DNA from 3 places in the Nocardia sp. NPDC058633 genome. Region 2 is predicted to be linked to each of the others. Evidence: riboswitches for the same ligand, from Rfam matches in the RefSeq annotation. Region 2 holds a riboswitch; each other region holds the start of a gene.
The links. A riboswitch is a leader RNA that binds a small molecule or an ion and turns the genes downstream of it on or off. The one in region 2 is predicted to bind S-adenosylmethionine.

Region 1 (6,400 bases), on a different contig from region 2:
GGCGAATGGCCCGATTTCAAGGAGCGTTTCGCCCGCCTGCGCGAAGCGGTGAAGATGATGCGCGAACTGTGGACCGGCGACCGCGTCGATTTCGACGGCGAGTACTTCCACACCGTCGGCGCCTCCATCTACGACGTTCCCAAGGGCGGCATCCCCGTCTACATCGCCGCGGGCGGCCCCGTGGTCGCCCGGTACGCGGGCCGAGCGGGCGACGGGTTCATCTGCACCTCCGGCAAGGGCATGGACCTCTACACCGAGAAGCTGCTGCCCGCCGTCGCCGAAGGCGCCGCCAAGGTCGAGCGCGACGTCGCCGAGATCGACAAGATGATCGAGATCAAGATCTCCTACGACACCGATCCCGAACTGGCACTCCAGAACACCCGCTTCTGGGCCCCGCTCTCGCTGACCCCCGAACAGAAGCACGACATCACCGACCCGATCGAAATGGAGAAGGCCGCCGACGCCCTCCCGATCGAACAGGTCGCCAAGCGCTGGATCGTCGCCAGCGACCCCGACGAGGCCGTCGCCAAGATCAAGCCATACCTCGACGCAGGGCTCAACCACCTGGTCTTCCACGCCCCCGGCCAGGACCAGCTCCGCTTCCTCGATCTGTTCAAGCGAGACCTCGCCCCCCGCCTGCGCGCACTGGGCTGAGACCGGTCGGCTCAAACCTCTGACCGGGCGCGATTAACGGCGCCCGGCCAGAGATCGATCCACGGTGACGAACACCGGAACGACACAAGGACACGAACCATGGGATTGTGGATCGGTAGCCCCGCGCTGAACGCCACCGAGAACGTCGTCTGGCAGAAACTCGCCAATCGAACACAAGGCAGCAGAGCCGTCGGCGGACGCCTCCACCTGACCGAAACCCGACTGCTCTTCGTACCCAATCACCTCGACGCGATCACCGGCGGCAAACGCTGGGAAGCGCCCCTGACCCAACTGCGCGCCATCGGGCAGCAAAGCCCGGATGGCGGCCTGTTCAGCGGCGGCCTCCGCACACGTCTGCGTATCGACACCGACACCGGAACCGAACTTTTCGTCATCGATCCGATCGACGAGGCCATCGCGATTCTGGACGCCGCCAGGCAGTGAATCCAGCCGATACCTGGCCCCGCCTGCGCGCGCTCGGCTGAGAGCACCGCACCGAGGAAGGGCGACAAGGGTTTTCGCAGCAGGGTCGCACGCGAGCGTCCGCGTTCGGCCCTGTGCCCGTCATCGATCTGGTGTGGTGCTGGTTACGGGAGGATGCGCAAGGTCGGTCGGTAGTGACACATCGCGGTCAGTACCTGTTCGGCGGACGCGCCCAGCATGGATTCCGGCAGGTTCACTGTGCCGTAGCCGAGCTTCTGATTGAGCTTGGCCAGCAAGCGAATCCGGCGCGTACTTCGCGCGAAGTACGCCTCCGGGTCGTGCAGACCGAGTTGGACGTAACGCATTGTGGAAAATGCCGAGGTGCGCTGGACGAATATTCGCGCGTGCGACACCTCGTCCCACGCGAAGCGACCGGACTGGCGATGGTCGAGTCCATCCTCGGTCAAGACCAATTCCGGCCTGCGCCGGACCAGTCGGCCGACGAAGAAGAGTCCGGCGCCGAGTCCGAGCGGGATGCACAGCACACCCGAGATCAGCGCCAACAGCGGCGCGTCATCGGAGAACACGATCCAGACGCCCAGCGCGACGAACACCGCCGACAGCGCGATCATCGACACCGAGCGCAGGAGCGTCGGATAGTAGGACGTCGCAGGTTGTGCGACTCCCCCAGAAGTCATGGTCGCAGTGTAAATCGTTGGAAGCGAACAGCTTTGGTCATCGCGCGGATATTCGAGACTAGCTGAGGGCGTGGTCGAGATCCCCGAGGAGATCTTCGAGGTCTTCCAGGCCCACCGAGATGCGAACGACCCCGTCGGACAAGCCGATCGACGCGCGCCCTTCCGGGCCCATGGCTCGGTGGGTGGTGGTGGCAGGGTGGGTGATCATGGTTTTGGCGTCGCCGAGGTTGTTGGAGATGTCGATGATGCGCAGGCGGTTGAGGACCTCGAAGGCTCGCTTCTTGCCGTCGTCGCCGGCGAGAGCGAAAGTGACGACGGTGCCGCCGCCGGTCATCTGCTCCTTGGCGAGCGCGTGTTGTGGATGTGATTGCAGGAAGGGGTATTTCACCCAGTCGACCGAGGTGTTGGTCTCCAGGAACTCGGCCACCCGCAGGGCCGATTCGGTGGAGTGGCGCACGCGCAGCGGCATGGTTTCCAGGCCCTTGAGCAAGGTCCATGCGTTGAAGGGGCTCAGCGCGGGGCCGGTGTGGCGCATCAGCGTTTTGACGGGGCCATCGATGTAGTCCTTGGCGCCGAGGATGGCGCCGCCGAGGACGCGGCCCTGGCCGTCGATGTGCTTGGTGCCGGAGTAGACGACCACGTCGGCGCCGAGTTCGAAGCCGCGCTGGAGCAGGGGGGTGGCGAAGACGTTGTCCAGCACCACCTTCGCGCCCGCGGCGTGGGCGAGTTCGGTGACCTTGCGGACATCGACGAGGGTCTGCATCGGGTTGGCAGGGGTCTCGAAGAAGACCGCCTGGGTGGGGACCGAGAGGGCCTGCTCCCACTGTTCGAGGTCGTCACCGTCGACGAAGACGGTTTCGATGCCCCAGCGCGGGAGGATCTCGTTGCAGACCACGAAACAGGAGCCGAACAGGCTGCGGGCGGCCACGAGCCGGTCGCCCGCCTTCAGCAGCGCGCCGAGCGCGGTGAACACCGCCGACATGCCGGACGCGGTCGCGAAGGCCGCTTCGGCACCGTCGAGCACGCGGATGCGCTCCTCGAACATCGCCACAGTCGGGTTGCCGAAGCGCGAGTAGACGTAGTGCTCGACGTCGCCGGTGAACGCGGCCTCGGCGGCTTCGGCGCTCTCGTAGACGAAACCCGAGGTCAGGTACAGCGCCTCGGACGTCTCGTCGAAGCCGGAACGGCGCAGGCCGCCACGCACACCGAGCGTGCCCGGGCCCACGCCTTCGGGCAGTGGCTTGTCGAACGAACCACCGGTGATCATGCTCTTCTCCTTATGCCTGACGCCACGGAAGGCCGACCGCGCGCCAACCGGTGCTGCCACGCTGACCGAACGCGTCGGGTCCGCCTTCGAAACCGTCGAGCACGTTGTAGGACGGTGCCACGCCCGCCGCCGTCGCCAGGTTCGCCGCGTGCGCGGAGCGCTGACCCGAGCGACACAGGAACACCACCGGCGCGTCGTCGGGGCGGTCGGCGAGGGCCTGCTCGAGCTGCGCGCCGAACTCCGGGTTGCGCGTGCCGGTGCCGTCGACCCATTCGATGAAGTGGGCCGGGCGTTCGATGGAGCTGGTGTCGGGGATGCCGATGTGTGCCCACTCGCCTTCGGTGCGCACGTCGACCAGTACCGCACCGGGATGCTCGGTGAGCAGCTCCCACGCCTTCTCAGGGGTGATGTCGCCGGCGTAAGTCATGTCGATCCTCCTGCGTGAATCCGCTCTTGCCGTGCCGGAACTCCGGAACACACGGCCAGGTCGTCACCCGGAGCACCCCGCCGCGGAGGAGGGTTGCCGACCAGCGAGCCGGGGCTTGACGCTGGCACTCATGACCTTGCGATCTGAGATTGCCTCGGCACCGGTCATCGTGTCAAACGATTCAGAAGGTGCACACCAGCCACGCGCTGTCGACGCGGGTCAGTTTCCAGTTGAACGTCGAGCGGTTGCCGTCGACCACCACGGTCGCGTCGATTTTGGCGCGATCGCCGTTGACGGTCGCGTTCTCGAAACCCTTGCCGTCGATCGTGACAGTGGATTTCGGGCCACCGAGCTGTTCGCCGAGGCCGGAGGTCTCCTCGTCGAAGCCGGGGCAGGCCACCCCGGTCGGCGGACGCAGGTCGCTGCGCGAGCGGGCGTCGATATAGTTGGTGACGGCGGCCGCTAGCCGGTCGGCCTCTGTGACATTTTTCTCAGCGGGTGAGAGCAGTCCGCCCAGCACGATGCCGATGAGCACGATGATCGCCACCACCGCTGCCGCGACGAACGGGACGATGGAACGCTTGTCGGTCTGATCCACCACGACGGGCTGGTCATCCGAGCCTGTTTGCTCCTCGTTCATGCTGTAATCCTGACAGACCCGCGCGGGCAGCTACACCGCGCGCCGGGTGGCCGCGATGCCGCAGCTAGAATCGCGTTGATTGCGGCTGCTGCCGACGTCGATGGCAGCTGCCAGTAAGTCGGATAATCGACTTAGCCTAAGCTAAGTCGACGCCGTCAAATCAGTTCTCGACCAAAGGGTGCGCGTAGACATGACCGAACAGAGTGCAGCTACTCGCCCGCTTCGCATTGCGATCGTGGGCGCGGGACCGGCCGGTATCTACGCCGCCGACGCCCTGATGAAGTCCGATGCCGACGTGAGCATCGACCTCTACGAGCGCATGCCGGCACCCTTCGGCCTGATCCGCTACGGCGTCGCCCCCGACCATCCGCGCATCAAGGGCATCATCACCGCCCTGCACAAGGTCCTCGACAAGGACCAGGTGCGCCTGCTCGGCAACATCGACTACGGCACCGACATCACCCTCGACGACCTGCGCCAGTTCTACGACGCGGTCATCTTCTCCACCGGCGCCAACGCCGACCGCGCGCTGGCCATCCCCGGCATCGACCTCGACGGCTCCTACGGTGCCGCCGACTTCGTGTCCTGGTACGACGGCCACCCCGACGTGCCGCGCTCCTGGCCGCTCGAGGCCGAGAAGGTCGCGGTCCTTGGTGTCGGCAACGTCGCCCTCGACGTCGCGCGCGTGCTGGCCAAGACCGGTGACGAGCTGCTGGCGACCGAGATCCCGCCGAACGTCTACGAAGGACTCAAGGGCAACAAGGCCCTCGAGGTTCACGTCTTCGGTCGTCGCGGACCCGCGCAGGCCAAGTTCACGCCCCTCGAGCTGCGCGAACTGGATCACTCGCCGACGATCGAGGTCATCGTCAATCCCGAGGACATCGACTACGACGAGGGCTCCGAAGCCGCGCGCCGCAACTCCAAGCAGGTCGACATGGTCGCCAACACCTTGGAGCAGTGGGCCATCCGCGATCACGGCGACCGCCCGCACAAGCTGTTCCTGCACTTCTTCGAGTCCCCCTCGGAAATCCTCGGCGAAGACGGCAAGGTCGTCGGCCTGAAGACCGAGCGCACCCAGCTCGACGGCACCGGCAACGTCAAGGGCACCGGCAACTTCACCGACTGGGACATCCAGGCCGTGTACCGCGCCGTGGGCTACCTGTCGCAGAACGTGACCCAGCTGCCGTTCGACGATCAGGCGGGCACGGTGCCCAACGAGGCCGGTCGCGTGATCTCCGACGACACCGCCGAGGGCAACGCCCGGTTCATGCCCGCCACCTACGTGACCGGCTGGATCAAGCGCGGCCCGGTCGGCCTCATCGGCCACACCAAGGGCGACGCCAACGAGACCATCGCCTGCCTGCTCGACGACGCCAAGTCCTTCGCACCGGCCCCCAAGCCCGAGCTCGACGCCGTCACCGAATTCCTCGAGGGCAAGGGCATCCCGTTCACGACCTGGGCCGGCTGGTACCGCCTCGACGCCCACGAGCGCGCACTCGGCGAGCCCGAAGGCCGTGAGCGCGTGAAGGTCGTCGAGCGCGAGGACATGCTGCGCGCGTCCGAACCGAACAAGGCCTGAGCTGCCGCCGACCACACCATAGGTCCGCCATGACCGCACTCCCAGCCCCGCACGACCCGACCTCGAGGAGGGTCCGCCGCGAAGCGGCGGACCGCGGCCGTCCCGGTGGGGCCGCGAACGCGAGCGCGCCAGCGCGCCGAAGATAGGGCATTCTGTACAAGTGTTCGATGCCCACGTCCACATCATCGATCCGCGGTTCCCGCTGATCGAGAACGAAGGATATCTCCCCGAGCCCTACGTGATCGATGACTATCGAAAGCGCATGGGGCACTTCGACGTTCGCGGCGGTGCTGTCGTCAGCGCGTCTTTCCAAGGCGTGGATCAGACATATCTGAAGGCAGCACTGTCCGCACTCGGTCCCGACTGGGTCGGTGTGACCCGACTCGATCTCGACGCCACCGACGACGAGATCCTCGAGCTGGACAAGGCAGGCGTGCGAGCCCTGCGGTTCAACCTCAAGCGTGCCGCCGCCGACATCACCGAGATGACGTTGCAGGCACTACGCGCGCACGAACTGGCGGGCTGGCACGTCGAGCTCTACATCGACGGTCAGATGCTGGCCTCGCTGCAACCGGTGATCTCGAAGCTGCCCGCGCTCTCCATCGACCATCTCGGCATGTCCGAGGAGGGTCTGCCCTATCTGCTCGATCTCGTGGACCGCGGCGCGCGGGTGAAGGCGACCGGGTTCGGCCGGGTCGAGATGGACGTGGCC
Region 2 (6,400 bases):
CTCTGTCATGCGCCACCCCGTCCGCGCGCAGGCGGTATCTGGAACAATCGGGCTCGTGAACGAGGCGGAGACGACCGGCAAGCACCGGGTCGCGCGGTTGAGCGCGGGGGAGCAGTACCTGCGCAGTCATCTGCCGATGACCGTGGTGACCGCGCTGATCGTGATCGCGGTCGGCTTCGTCGCGTGGGATCGGTGGCGTCGCGGCGCGCTGATCTTCGGCAGCGCGGCGCTGGTGGCCGCCGCGTTCCGGCTGTGCCTGCCCACCGTGCAGGTGGGGTTGCTCGCCGTGCGCAGCCGCCCGTTCGACGTGGCCGCGCTCACCGCGCTCGGCAGCTCCATCGTGTTCCTGGCCGCCACCATCAACACTCTCGGCGTCAGCTGAACAAGGCCGGCCGCGCCATCGACGCGTCCGGTCCCTCGATCATGTTGTCGTTCAGGCAGTTTCGGTGACGGAGTCCCATATGCTCCGCACACCCTGGCTGCCGTAGAGCTCGCGGGCATCGCGCGGAGTGATCGTCGAGAGGTTCTCGGGTGGAGCCGAACGGGCGTGCGCGGCGAAGATCTGCCCGGTCATCGGCGCGATGAACGGCGCCGCGTGGATCAGCACCCAGTTGTCCCGGCGCGCGGCGACCCAGGCGATCACCTTCGCGGGGATGCGAACCGACACATCGACCAGGCGCGGCAGGTCGAACCGGCCGAGCTTGCGCATCCACCTCGGCAGGGTGGGAATCGTCGCCAGTGACAGCAGCCTGGCACCGATCGCGAACGCCCAGCCCTTGTTCGGCGGTGTCCACAGCAGGTAGTGCATGGCCTGCACCGCCCGCTCGGTGACGCACAACTGTGGTCGGACCCGTGCGAAGTAGGCACGCACTTGTTCGCGATTGCGCGGCACATCCGACGGTTTGCAGGTCTGTAGTTCGGCGGCGATCACGCACTCGGCCCAGTACCGATCCTCCTCGGCCGGGCTCAACGGGCCCGGCCCGTACATCTCGTAGGCCTTGAGCACCGAATGCCACCCGGTGACGTGGATCCACAGCTGTGCGTCGGGGCTGTTGGCGCTGTAGCGCTTGCCGCTGACCGGTTCGATGCCTGTCATCGGCGCGTGCACCTTCGTCAGGTGTTCGGAGGCCTGGATGGCGGTGCGGCCGTCACCGAGCGCGACCAGCACGAAGTAGGCCAGCGTGTGATCCAGCCGGACCGCGGGGTTGTCGTAGATCCCCTGCGAATCGGCGACCGCGGCGGTCAGGAACGGATCGAAATGCTCGAGGGTGACGGCGCGCTGGAAGCCGATCAGCGCGGTCGGCGACCCCCACACCTTCCAGCTGGGAGAGCCCGGCCCGAAGAAGCCGTAGTCGTCGCGGCGCAGGGTGGACGGATCGAAAGCCATTGCACATGCTCCTTTGCAGTGCCGAGGCAGCACCTCGAAATTGAATACAACACGACCGTAGCAATGACGTGCGGATAATACAACGGCTGCGTAGGATTTGTGTGAACGGGTCTGCGGCGAGGTACCCTCCAGGAGGGAAAGGCAGGTGGGGCGTGTGACCGCGACACGGGATCAACGACCGCGACGCCGCTATGCCCCGCGCCTGCCGCCGCGGGAGCGGCGCGCGCAACTGCTCGACGCCGCGTTCGCGGTGCTGGGCCGGATGGAACTGCACGAATTGAGCATGGAAGCCGTCGCGCAGGAGGCCGGTGTCGGAAAACCGGTGCTGTACACCGTGTTCAAGACCCGTGCCGAACTCGTCGAAGCGCTGCTGGAACGTGAACGGGAACGCGGACTCGAGCAGATCGCCGACACGCTGCCGCAGGACCTGCTCGACACCGATCCGCTGGCCGCCGCCTCGGCGACGGTCGAAGCGTTCGTCGGTGTGGCACTGGAGAATCCGACCCGCTGGCGACTGATCCTGGCCACGCCCGCCAGTGCCCCCGACGAATACCGTGCGGCCCTACGGGCTTCGCGCACCGACATCCTCGAGCGTGCGGAATCGCTGGTCCGCATGGGCATTTCGCTGTCGCCACGCTGGTCGGACATGGATGCCCCACTGCTCGCGAACTCCACCCTCACCGTCGCCGAGATGCTCGGCCGACTGGCCGTGAGCGAGCCGGGAGAGTATCCGCGGGAACGGCTTCAGGCCTACGTTCGCTCGATCGTCACCCTGCTGACCGGGCCGTGACGCCTCAGCGGTTCTCCCGCGCCAGGCGCATCGTCTCGGTGAGCAACTTCGACACAGCGGCCGCCTCGGTGAGGAACCCGTCGTGCCCGTCGCGGGAATGCACGATCTCGAGCCCCGCGCAGCCCGGCAGGCCTTCGGCCAGTTCGGCCTGGGTGTGCAGGGGATACAGCCGATCGGAGTCGACCCCGCCGACCACGCACGGCACCGACGTCGAAGCCAGCGCGGCCGCGATGCCGCCGCGCCCGCGACCCACATCGTGGCGGTTCATGGCCTCGCTGAGCAGCACATAGGTGGCCGGGTCGAAGCGCTGACACAGCTTGTCGGCCTGGTGCTCGAGGTAGCTCTGCACCGCGTAGCGCCCGCCGGTCCACGGGTCCTCGTCGCCCTGGGCCGTGTTGGTGAAGCGGTGGTCGAGTTCGCTCTCGGTGCGGTAGGTCAGGTGCGCGATGCGCCGGGCCAGCCCCATGCCGGTCATCGGCGCGCGGCCGGTGCCGTGATAGTTGCCGCCCTGCCAGTCGGGATCGGCGGCGATGACGGCCATCTGTGTGGTCTGGGTGCCGATCTGATCGGCGGTGGCGCGGGCGCCGACGGCCAGCACGAGCGCCGCCGAGACCCGCTCGGGCAGGCCGATGATCCACTCGAGCACCCGCATGCCACCCATCGAGCCGCCGACGACCGCGCCGAGCCGCTCGATCCCGAGCACCTCGAACAAGCGCGCCTCGGCGGTCACCTGATCGCGGATGGTCAGCTCGGGAAACCGTGCGCCCCAAGGCTTTCCGTCGGAGGCGAGCGAGGACGGGCCGGTGCTGCCCTTGCAACCGCCCAGCACGTTGGTCGCGATCACACACCACTCGTCGGTGTCGATCGGCGCGCCGGGCCCGACCATGCCCTCCCACCAGCCGGGCGCCCCGTCGGGCCCACCGACGACATGGGAGTCGCCGGTGAGCGCGTGTTCGACGAGCACCACATTGTCCAGCGCGGGCGAGAGCTCGCCCCAGCGTTGCACCGCCAGCCGCACATCACCGACCACGGCGCCGTTCTCCAGCGTCACGTCCCCGATGGCGACCAGACCGACTCGCCCGTCCGGCGGCGGCAGCAGGGCCACCCCGGTTCCGGGTCGGGCGATCGGCGATTCGGTGCTCACAGTCACGTCGTCGCCGCCGCGAACCCGGCCCGCAGATCGGCCAGAATGTCGTCGATTCCCTCGATGCCCACCGCGAGCCTGACCAGGCCGGGAGTCACGCCGGCCGCCAGCTGCTCGCCGGGCGTCAACTGCGAGTGCGTGGTCGACGCCGGGTGAATCACGAGAGAACGCACATCACCGATGTTAGCTACATGGCTGTGCAGGCTGAGCGCGTCCACGAACTTCTTGCCCGCGTCGACACCGCCTGCCAGCTCGAACGCGACGATCGCGCCCGCGCCCTTGGGTGCCAGCTCCTTGGCCCGCGCGTACCAGGGTGAGGACTCGAGGCCGGCGTAGAACACCGCGTCGACACCCGGCTGCTCGGCGACGAACTTCGCGACCTTCTCGGCGTTGCTGACGTGGCGTTCCACGCGCAGGCTCAGCGTCTCGATGCCTTGGGCGATGAGGAAGGCGTTGAACGGTGAGACCGCCGCACCGAGATCGCGCAGCAACTGCACGCGCGCCTTGAGCGCGAACGCGGGCGCACCCAGATCGGCGAACACCGCACCGTGGTAGCTGGGATCGGCCTCGGTGAAACCGGGGAAGCGCGCGTTGCCGTCGGCGTCGCGCACGGTCCAATCGAAGGTGCCACCGTCGACGATCACACCCGCCACGGCCGCGCCGTGCCCACCCAGGTACTTCGTCGCCGAATGCACGACGATGTCGGCGCCGTGCGCCAGCGGCTGGATCAGGTAGGGGGTGGCGACGGTGTTGTCCACGATCAGCGGAATGCCGTTCGCGTGCGCGACACCGGCGATGCCGGGAATGTCGAACACCGCGCTGCTGGGGTTGGCGATGGTCTCGCCGTAGAACGCCTTGGTGTTGGGCTGGATCGCCGCCTCCCACTGCGCCAGATCATCGGGATCCTCGACGAACGAGACCGTGATCCCCAGCTTGGGCAGCGAGTAGTGGAACAGGTTGTACGTGCCGCCGTAGAGGTGCGGGCTGGACACGATGTGATCGCCCGCGCTCGCCAGGTTCAGGATCGCGTAGGTCTCCGCGGCCTGGCCCGAGGCCACCAGCAGCGCCGCGACGCCGCCTTCGAGCGCGGCCACTCGCTGCTCCACCGCGTCCTGGGTGGGGTTCATGATCCGGGTGTAGATGTTGCCCGGTTCGGCGAGACCGAACAGCGCCGCGGCGTGGTCGGTATCGCGGAAGGTGTAGGAGGTGGTCTGGTAGATCGGCAGTGCCCGCGCGTTGGTGCTCGCGTCGGGGGACTGGCCGGCGTGGACCTGCTTGGTCTCGAAGGACCAGTTCTCGGGCAGGGAAGAGTCGGTCATGTCGTACTCCAGTGGGTGTCAGTCGGGGGATCTCGTCAACTGGGTCGGATCGACTGGCAACAACACATGGGGGCCTCCTGCAGTGCGCGCTTGCTCTCGACTTTCGAGAGCCCGGTCATCACCCGGAGCACCCCACCGCAGCTGGAGGGTTGCCGACCAGCGAGCCGGGGCTTGGCGCTGGTACTCATGACCTTGCCGTCATGTTAACCGGACATCGCCCGCGCGCGGAAACTTCCCCCGCATTTCATCGCCCAGATCACTCGTTCGACGGTGTGGCAGGCCTCGGCGTGTCGTCGTGTACAGCGGATCGGAGCACGGTCCGACCCGGCCGACCGGACTCGCACCGCCGCTCCCGGGGCGCGGACTCAGTTGTGTTACTACTCAGTAGCCGGTCAAGGCCCGATCGGTGCCGACGTGGCCGCCGGGGCGGAGTAGCTTCGAGGAGTCCCGCACAGCGGGCCCTCCCATCGCGGTGAGGTACGGGACAGCAGTACGCTCGTCTTGTTTGCACCACACGTCCCGCAGACAACGCGGGGCATATACGTTGTCTGTTGGAACTGCTGGGGTCCGCTCACAAGCGTGTTCGCCTAGCCGTGCAATAAGGGCACCCACCGAGGAGGACACGAAGATCCATGTCCAAGATCAAGGTTGAAGGCACCGTCGTAGAACTCGACGGCGACGAGATGACCCGGATCATCTGGCAGTTCATCAAGGACAAGCTGATCCATCCCTATCTCGACGTGAATCTCGAGTACTACGACCTCGGCATCGAGTACCGCGACAAGACAGACGACCAGGTCACCGTCGACGCGGCCAATGCCATCAAGAAGTACGGCGTCGGCGTGAAATGCGCCACCATCACCCCCGACGAAGCGCGGGTGAAAGAGTTCGGCCTCAAGAAGATGTGGCGCTCGCCCAACGGCACCATCCGAAACATTCTGGGTGGCACCATCTTCCGCGCGCCGATCATCATCTCCAATGTGCCCCGTCTGGTGCCCGGCTGGACCAAGCCGATCATCATCGGCCGTCACGCCTTCGGCGACCAGTACCGCGCCACCGACTTCAAGGTCTACGAGGCGGGCACCGTCACGCTGACTTTCACCCCGGAAGACGGCAGCGAGCCGATCGTCCACGAGGTCGTGAAGATGCCCGAAGACGGCGGCGTCGTCATGGGTATGTACAACTTCCGCAAGTCCATCGAGGACTTCGCGCGCGCGTCGTTCAACTACGGCCTGCAGCAGAACTACCCGGTGTACCTCTCCACGAAGAACACCATTCTCAAGGCCTACGACGGCATGTTCAAAGACGTCTTCCAGGAAGTCTTCGACGACGAGTTCAAGGCCGAGTTCGACGCCGCGGGTCTCACCTACGAGCACCGCCTCATCGACGACATGGTCGCCTCCTCCATGAAATGGGAGGGCGGCTACGTCTGGGCCTGCAAGAACTACGACGGCGACGTGCAGTCCGACACCGTGGCCCAGGGCTTCGGCTCGCTCGGCCTGATGACCTCGGTGCTGCTCACCCCGGACGGCAAGACCTGCGAGGCCGAAGCCGCCCACGGCACGGTCACCCGGCACTACCGCCAGCACCAGCAGGGCAAGCCGACCTCGACCAACCCGATCGCGTCGATCTTCGCCTGGACCCGCGGCCTCGAACACCGCGGCAAGCTGGACAACACCCCCGAGGTGATCGGCTTCGCGCAGGCGCTCGAGGACGTGGTCATCAAGACCGTCGAGGGCGGTCAGATGACCAAGGACCTC
Region 3 (6,400 bases), on a different contig from region 2:
GCGTGCAGCGCCTTGGTGAGCCGTCCGAGCGCGTACACCGGGTAGCGCGGCAGGCCGCGGACGGAGTTCGTGTTCGTGGACATGAGAGGAACTCTAGCAAATGGTGGAGTGGCCCAATCATCTCGTGTGTCCATCATGGGGTGATCAGATGGTTGAGAACTGGGTGTAAGCAGGCAACTCGGGGCAATTGTCGCGCTGAATCTCCGACCGGGATGGCGGGCCGCGGGGGATCGCGGACCGGCGCATCCCTGGGCGGTACCGCCGCGGGCCGAGGCCGACCGGGCTCGTCGGCCGTGGTGGACCTGTCAGTCGGTGTCGGTGGCGGCGAGGACGGACAGGGTCGGCTCGGGGGTGAGGACGGCGATGCCGATATCCCACGCGACGCGCTCGAACCAGGCGGTATCGGCCTCGAAGGTGTACCAGTGGCAGTCCTCGGCGAGGCGGGCGATGTGGTCGACGGCGTCGAACTCGGTCGCACCACACAGTGCGCCGAGTGACCGCCAGGCGTGGAGACGGCCGAAGGCGGCGCCCGCGCCGGAGTTGTAGGCGCCGCCGTTGGCCGCGGCGGCGAACAGGATCGACCAGACCCGTGCGGGTGTCGACGGGGTGACCACCAGTTCGGTGGCCGACGGGTGTCGGGCGCGCAGGCACTCCAGCGACAAGGTGTCCAGCAGGGCCGCGGTAGTGGTCGGGTCGGGGATGCTGCGGAGCGCGAAGGTGCGGGCCTCGATGCGCCCGTTGGATTCTCGCTGCCAGTTCGCGACAGCCTGCTCGAGCTGGGCGGCAACCGCGGGCTCGGTCGTTTCCTCGGCGCGGGGGAGCGCGAGCCGGGTGTGTCTGCTCAGCGCGGGGGAGTCGTCGGCGGAGAACGGCAGCCCGACACTGGAACCGTGCTTGTTGAATTGGCGCAGGGCAAGGCTGTTCTCGTAAGGCGTGCGTTCCAGTGGAAGCGCGCGCAGCGGATGACCCGACCAGTGCGCTGAACTCGCCCACCGCAGGATCTCATCGTGCTCGGTCACGGTGATGCCGCGCAGGATGAACTCGTGTAGCAGGCAGGCACGCAGCTCGTCCGCGATCGGCCCCACCGCACCCGCCTGAGCGAACGCGGCGATCGCATCCTCGGGTTCGAGCGACCCGGCCAGCCTCGCCGCCAGTGGACCCGCCTGCTTCTTCTCGGGCTTCGTCGCCGCCACTATCCGAAGAGCCGCCGCCACCTTCTCCGGAGTCGATGCGTGCAGCAGCGTTCTCGAGCAGTCGTCGACGATCCAGTTCCGGGCGCCGTATGTCGCCGCCGCGGTACTGCCCAGTGCGACGACGAACTCGATATCGCCTGCGGCAACGCTTCTTTCGATGCGATCCCGAATGCCGCGAAAGTCGGTCAACTGGGGAAACTCACCGATGATGTGGTCGATTTCGGCCTGCACGAGCCCAGCGTACGTATCGCGGAGCAGGCCTGCGGACCACCGTTGTCCAGCTACTCGGCGGATGCGTGCGCCCAGCCCTCGGCGAGCGTTCGGACAGGCAGGGAAGTGCCGCCGGTTCGCGGCGACTCGCGAACGGGTGGTTGACAGGTTCGGCGATCGTCTGCCACTCTCGGTTTAGGTCACGAGTACCAGCGTTCAGCCCCGGCTTGCTGGTCGGCAACCCTCCTCCGCGGTGGGGTGCTCCGGGTGACGACCTGGCCGACGTCCGAATCGGGCGCGGCAAGCGCGGACCACCTCTTCTGGAGCGGGTCCCTGAGCCGACGGGATTTCGTCATGACTGCTATAATCGACCCCACCTGCGCCGTCGCCGCTGTTTCCGGCGCCGACCTGCGCGTACCGCTCGTTCAGGGCGGCACCAGTTCCTACGCCAACTTCGACTACGCGGCGAGTGCGCCCGCGTTGAAGCAGGTCACCGACCGGATTTCGCAGTTGCTGCCCTTCTACGCCAGCGTGCACCGGGGTGCGGGGTACGCCTCGCGGATCTCGACCGAGTGCTACGAGGCTTCGCGTGGCGCGGTCGCCCGCTTCCTCGATGCCGACGACGACCAGGTGGTGGTCTTCACCCGCAACACCACCGATTCGCTGAACCTGCTGGCCGGGTGCGTGCCGGGGGAGACCGTGGTGCTCGATATCGAGCACCACGCGAACTTTCTGCCGTGGACCGAGCGCGGTCGGCGGGTCGTGCGGGCCGCCGACACCGTCGAGGAGACGATTCACCGTGTCGTCGCCGAGCTGTGCAGCAAGCCCGCCGCGCTGCTCGCGGTGACCGGGGCGTCCAACGTCACCGGTGAAGTGCTGCCGCTGCAACGCCTCGCGACCATCGCCCACCTGTGCGGCGCGCGCATCCTCGTCGACGCCGCGCAGCTGGCTCCGCATCGGCGGATCTCGCTGCGCGAGACGGGGATCGACTACCTCGCGTTCTCCGGGCACAAGCTCTACGCGCCGTTCGGATCGGGTGTGCTCGTGGGTCGGCGGGACTGGCTCGACGCGGGCGAGCCGTATCTCGCCGGCGGCGGCGCGGTACGCGATGTCGGTGTGGCCGAAGTCGAATGGGCTTGCGCGCCGCAGCGGCACGAGGGCGGTTCGCCGAATGTGTTGGGTGCGGCCGCCATTGCCGCCGCCTGCGACGCGCTCGCCGCCATCGAACCAGCCGAACTGATCGCCCACGAACGCTTCCTGGCCGACCGTCTCCGCGACGGCCTGGCCGCGATCCCCGGCGTGAACCTGGTCAACATCTGGTCCGACAGCCCCGACTGCGTGGGCATCGTCGCCTTCACCCTCGCCGACTACGCCCCAGGTCAAGTCGCCGCGTACCTCTCGGCCGAACACGCCATCGGCGTCCGCGACGGCCGATTCTGCGCCCATCCGCTCCTGGCGAGCCTGGGTATCGATGCGGCCCTCCGCGCCAGCATCGGCCTCGGCACCACCGCTACCGACGTCGACCGCCTGATCGACGCCGTCGCCACCCTGGTCGCCGACGGCCCCGCCTGGACCTACGCCGCCACCGACGGCCACTGGAACCCCACCCCCGAAACCCGCCCGCTCACCGCCTCGTCCCCCGACGGCGCGGCCCCGTGCCTGATCGGCTGAATCGGTAGTTCGCGATATCGAGTCGAGTGTCGGCCGTTGAGAACTGTTCTCGGCGGCCGATATCCGGTGATCGGATCAAACAGCCTGCTGGGAGCTGTTGTCCGACGGATGTCAGTCGAGGTCCGCGTCGAGGGCGTCCCAGGTGATGGTGACGTCGAGTGGGTCGGAGATCGCGATCGCGGTGGAGCTGTGGGAGCGGAAACGGGTTTCGGTGGTGACATAGGCGCCTGCGGTATTGAGGCGGAGGATCTCGATGGACTTCACGCGGCCGTCGTTGTTCTCCATGCGGACGATCCAGTACTGCTCGATACCCAGACGGGCGTATTCCGCTCGTTTGTCCACACAATCGGCGGTAACCGTCGCCGGAGATACCACTTCGACGACCAGAAGAGTGTCGCCCGCTGTCGGTGTGGTCTTCCACTTGTCGCGGGGGTCTTCGATGCAGCGGTACACGATGGCGTCGGGGCGACGGAAGTTGAACGGGACCTCGGAGACCAGCATGTCCAGTTCGCCGCTGGCCTTCAGGCAGGGTTGCCCGGTGCCGCGTTTGCGGATCGCTTCCCGTAGGGACTGTTTGATCACGTCGGCGATGGCGATGTGATTCGGCGAGGGTGAGTCGCAGTGCACCAGCAGGCCGTCTTTGACCTCGATCACCCGAGCGAGGTCGTCCGGCAGCGCCAGATACGTGTCCAGGTCTATACCCGGAACACCGGCGCGCAACCACGACCAGTCGTATGCCTCGCTCACCGGACCAGCACTAGCCGGAGCGGGCCACCCACCGGTCGACGTCGACGATCCGATCAGGTGTCGAGTGCGGTGGGGCGGTGGTATTTGCCGTTGTAGTACAGCAGCGGTGCTGCTGAGGGAGACTCCTCGGTTTGGTCGTGGACGCGGGTGACCAAGCCGACGGCGAGGGTGTGGTCGCCGAGGTCGATGAGTTTGTGCAGCGTGGTGCGCAGCCAGATGGGGGTGCCGTGCAGCACTGGTTCGCCGGTGTCGAGGGTGGTCCAGAGGGAGCGGTCGGTGAAGCGGTCGGCTGCTGTGCGGGAGAAGCGGTGGGCCAGGTGTTGTTGGTGTTCGCCCAGGAAATGGATGACCACCGAGTCCGCGGCTCGCAGTGCGTCGATGCTCGACGACTTGTGCGCGATGTTGAACGACACCAGGGGCGGTTCCAGCGACAGCGAGGCGAACGAGGTCGCCGTGAAACCCACGGGTCCGCTCTGCGCCCCGAGCGTCACCACCGTGACGCCCGCCGGGTAGTGGCGCATCGAAGCTCGATACTGCTCGGCGGTGATCCCACTCAGATCGTCGGGAACCACCAGTCCGGTCTCAGAAGGTTGCACATCGCCCACCGCCCCAACCTACGCCCGCGCTCGCGGGGTGTCCTCACGCCCGCGGTGTCCGTGTGATCCGACTCCACGCGAACGGCAGGGGAAACCGGACTCAGTCGATCTCGAGAGGCAGTCCCGCGGTGATGCGGACGAGTTCGCGAAAGTTGGTGCGGAACAACGTGTTCGGGTGCCCCCCGGCTGCCCAGATCTCAGGGTGCGCGGCCAGGGCGGTGTCGACCCAGGTGGGGAGGTTGGTGGGGTGGCCCAGGGGGGCGGTGCCGTCGATGGGCTGGCCCGTGATGCGTTCGACCAGGGCTGTGGGGGCGGGGGTGAGGGTGCCTTCGAGGCGTTTGCCGGTGCGGGCGAGGTCGACGCGGTGGTGATCGGCCACCAGGAGCAGGACGGGGTCGTTGTCGAGGAGGAAGACCTGGGCGGTGAGGATCGCGGTGGGGTGGGCGCCCATGGCGCGCGCGGCATCGGCCGCGGTGAGCGCCGGCGTCTCGGGGCAGACGATGACGCCGTGGTGCCCGCGGGCGATGAGAGTTTCCGCGACCCGGCATGCGACCGGCGGCAATGACGACCTGCGCATGTCATCCAGAGTAGAGGGATTGCGGGGAATGTGCTGTGTTACTGAGGGTCTGGGAACGAGACTTCGAGGTTTGGTTGTCCGCCGTCGCGCGACGGACCCGCCTCGGGCAGGGTTCGGTGGTGTGGCGGATCCGAGGTGCGCAGGGCTGGGGCCTCGAGGAGATGGACGGCAGGCGATAATCCAGGGCATGAGTGAATGGAAGGCCTTTACCGTCGAGATCGCCGACAACGTTGCCCAGGTCACGCTGACCGGGCCGGGTAAGGGCAACGCGATGGGACCCGATTTCTGGCGCGAGTTGCCGGAGGTCTTCGCCGAGCTCGACACAGATCCGCAGGTGCGGGCCGTGGTCGTCACGGGATCGGGCAAGCACTTCTCCTACGGTCTCGACCTGGCCGCGACCGCGGGGACACTGGCGCCGGTGCTGGCCGACGACGCGAAGGCGGCGCCGCGCACGGAGTTCCTCAAGGAGGTCCGCCGGATGCAGGCGTCGGTGACGGCGTTGGCCGAATGCACCAAGCCGGTGATCGCCGCGGTTTCCGGGTGGTGCATCGGCGGTGGCCTCGACCTGATCGCGGCTGCCGACATCCGCCTGGCCAGCGCGGATGCCAAGTTCAGCCTGCGCGAGGCGAAGGTCGCGATCGTGGCCGACATCGGGTCGCTGCAGCGGCTGCCCGGCATCATCGGCGAGGGCAATCTGCGTGAGCTGGCCTTCACCGCCAAGGACATCGACGCGGTGCGCGCCGAGCGGATGGGCCTGGTGAACGAGGTGTTCGACGATCAGGAGGCCGTGCTGGCAGCCGCGCACGCGATGGCTCGCGAGATCGCAGGCAACCCGCCGCTGGTGGTGCAGGGCATCAAGGACGTGCTCGAGCAGCGGACCAGTCCGGCGGTGGCCGACGGCCTGCGCTATGTGTCGACGTGGAACGCGGCGTTCCTGGCGTCGAAGGACCTCACCGAGGCGATGACGGCGGTGTTCCAGAAGCGGACCCCGGAGTTCAAGGGCGAGTAAAGGTAGTTCAAACGGTTGCCCCGGCAACCGGTCTGCCCACATACTTGCATCACACAACTAATTGTTTGATGCAAGTAAAGGTGGCACATGAGCGAGTTCGAGCAGGCGATCGACGTGATCGCGTCCCAGCTCGTCCGGCTGCATCGCCTGCGCGACCGGTCGCTGGCCCAGATCAAGGACCGCTCGGGAATCGACCCGGCCGGTTTCGTCGTGCTGTTCCGGCTGGTGTGTGACGGCGCGATGCGCTCGGGGGCGCTGGCCGAAGCGGTGCATTCGGACGCGTCGACGGTGAGCAGGCAGGTCGCGCAACTGGTCGAGCGGGGCCTGGTGGTGCGTACCGCCGACCCCGACGACGGCCGCGCGACCGTGCTGCAAGCCACCGACGAAGGTCGCGAGG

Region 1: it holds a riboswitch for S-adenosylmethionine, as region 2 does, so the genes downstream of both, ACFWUR_RS27665 (rhodanese-like domain-containing protein) here and ACFWUR_RS26865 (bifunctional o-acetylhomoserine/o-acetylserine sulfhydrylase) in region 2, are expected to answer to the same signal.
Region 3: it holds a riboswitch for S-adenosylmethionine, as region 2 does, so the genes downstream of both, ACFWUR_RS20005 (aminotransferase class V-fold PLP-dependent enzyme) here and ACFWUR_RS26865 (bifunctional o-acetylhomoserine/o-acetylserine sulfhydrylase) in region 2, are expected to answer to the same signal.

The regions. Positions count from the first base shown of each region.
Region 1 covers NZ_JBHXRA010000027.1:11,050-17,449, reverse strand. The annotation lists gene fgd (glucose-6-phosphate dehydrogenase (coenzyme-F420)) at 1-654, shown strand, start outside; gene ACFWUR_RS27680 (hypothetical protein) at 754-1,098, shown strand; gene ACFWUR_RS27675 (STM3941 family protein) at 1,242-1,775, opposite strand; gene ACFWUR_RS27670 (O-succinylhomoserine sulfhydrylase) at 1,834-3,042, opposite strand; gene ACFWUR_RS27665 (rhodanese-like domain-containing protein) at 3,053-3,469, opposite strand; SAM riboswitch class IV at 3,487-3,605, opposite strand; gene ACFWUR_RS27660 (hypothetical protein) at 3,651-4,109, opposite strand; gene ACFWUR_RS27655 (FAD-dependent oxidoreductase) at 4,300-5,688, shown strand; gene ACFWUR_RS27650 (amidohydrolase family protein) at 5,849-6,400, shown strand, end outside.
Region 2 covers NZ_JBHXRA010000024.1:37,872-44,271, forward strand. The annotation lists gene ACFWUR_RS26840 (tRNA (cytidine(34)-2'-O)-methyltransferase) at 1-9, opposite strand, end outside; gene ACFWUR_RS26845 (DUF3017 domain-containing protein) at 56-382, shown strand; gene ACFWUR_RS26850 (oxygenase MpaB family protein) at 434-1,387, opposite strand; gene ACFWUR_RS26855 (TetR/AcrR family transcriptional regulator) at 1,542-2,177, shown strand; gene ACFWUR_RS26860 (homoserine O-acetyltransferase) at 2,182-3,327, opposite strand; gene ACFWUR_RS26865 (bifunctional o-acetylhomoserine/o-acetylserine sulfhydrylase) at 3,324-4,640, opposite strand; SAM riboswitch class IV at 4,722-4,832, opposite strand; gene ACFWUR_RS26870 (NADP-dependent isocitrate dehydrogenase) at 5,273-6,400, shown strand, end outside.
Region 3 covers NZ_JBHXRA010000014.1:135,980-142,379, reverse strand. The annotation lists gene ACFWUR_RS20015 (MarR family winged helix-turn-helix transcriptional regulator) at 1-83, opposite strand, end outside; gene ACFWUR_RS20010 (DUF6183 family protein) at 306-1,424, opposite strand; SAM riboswitch class IV at 1,602-1,716, shown strand; gene ACFWUR_RS20005 (aminotransferase class V-fold PLP-dependent enzyme) at 1,758-3,074, shown strand; gene ACFWUR_RS20000 (Uma2 family endonuclease) at 3,186-3,821, opposite strand; gene ACFWUR_RS19995 (flavin reductase family protein) at 3,875-4,342, opposite strand; gene ACFWUR_RS19990 (YbaK/EbsC family protein) at 4,518-4,994, opposite strand; gene ACFWUR_RS19985 (crotonase/enoyl-CoA hydratase family protein) at 5,182-6,003, shown strand; gene ACFWUR_RS19980 (MarR family winged helix-turn-helix transcriptional regulator) at 6,091-6,400, shown strand, end outside.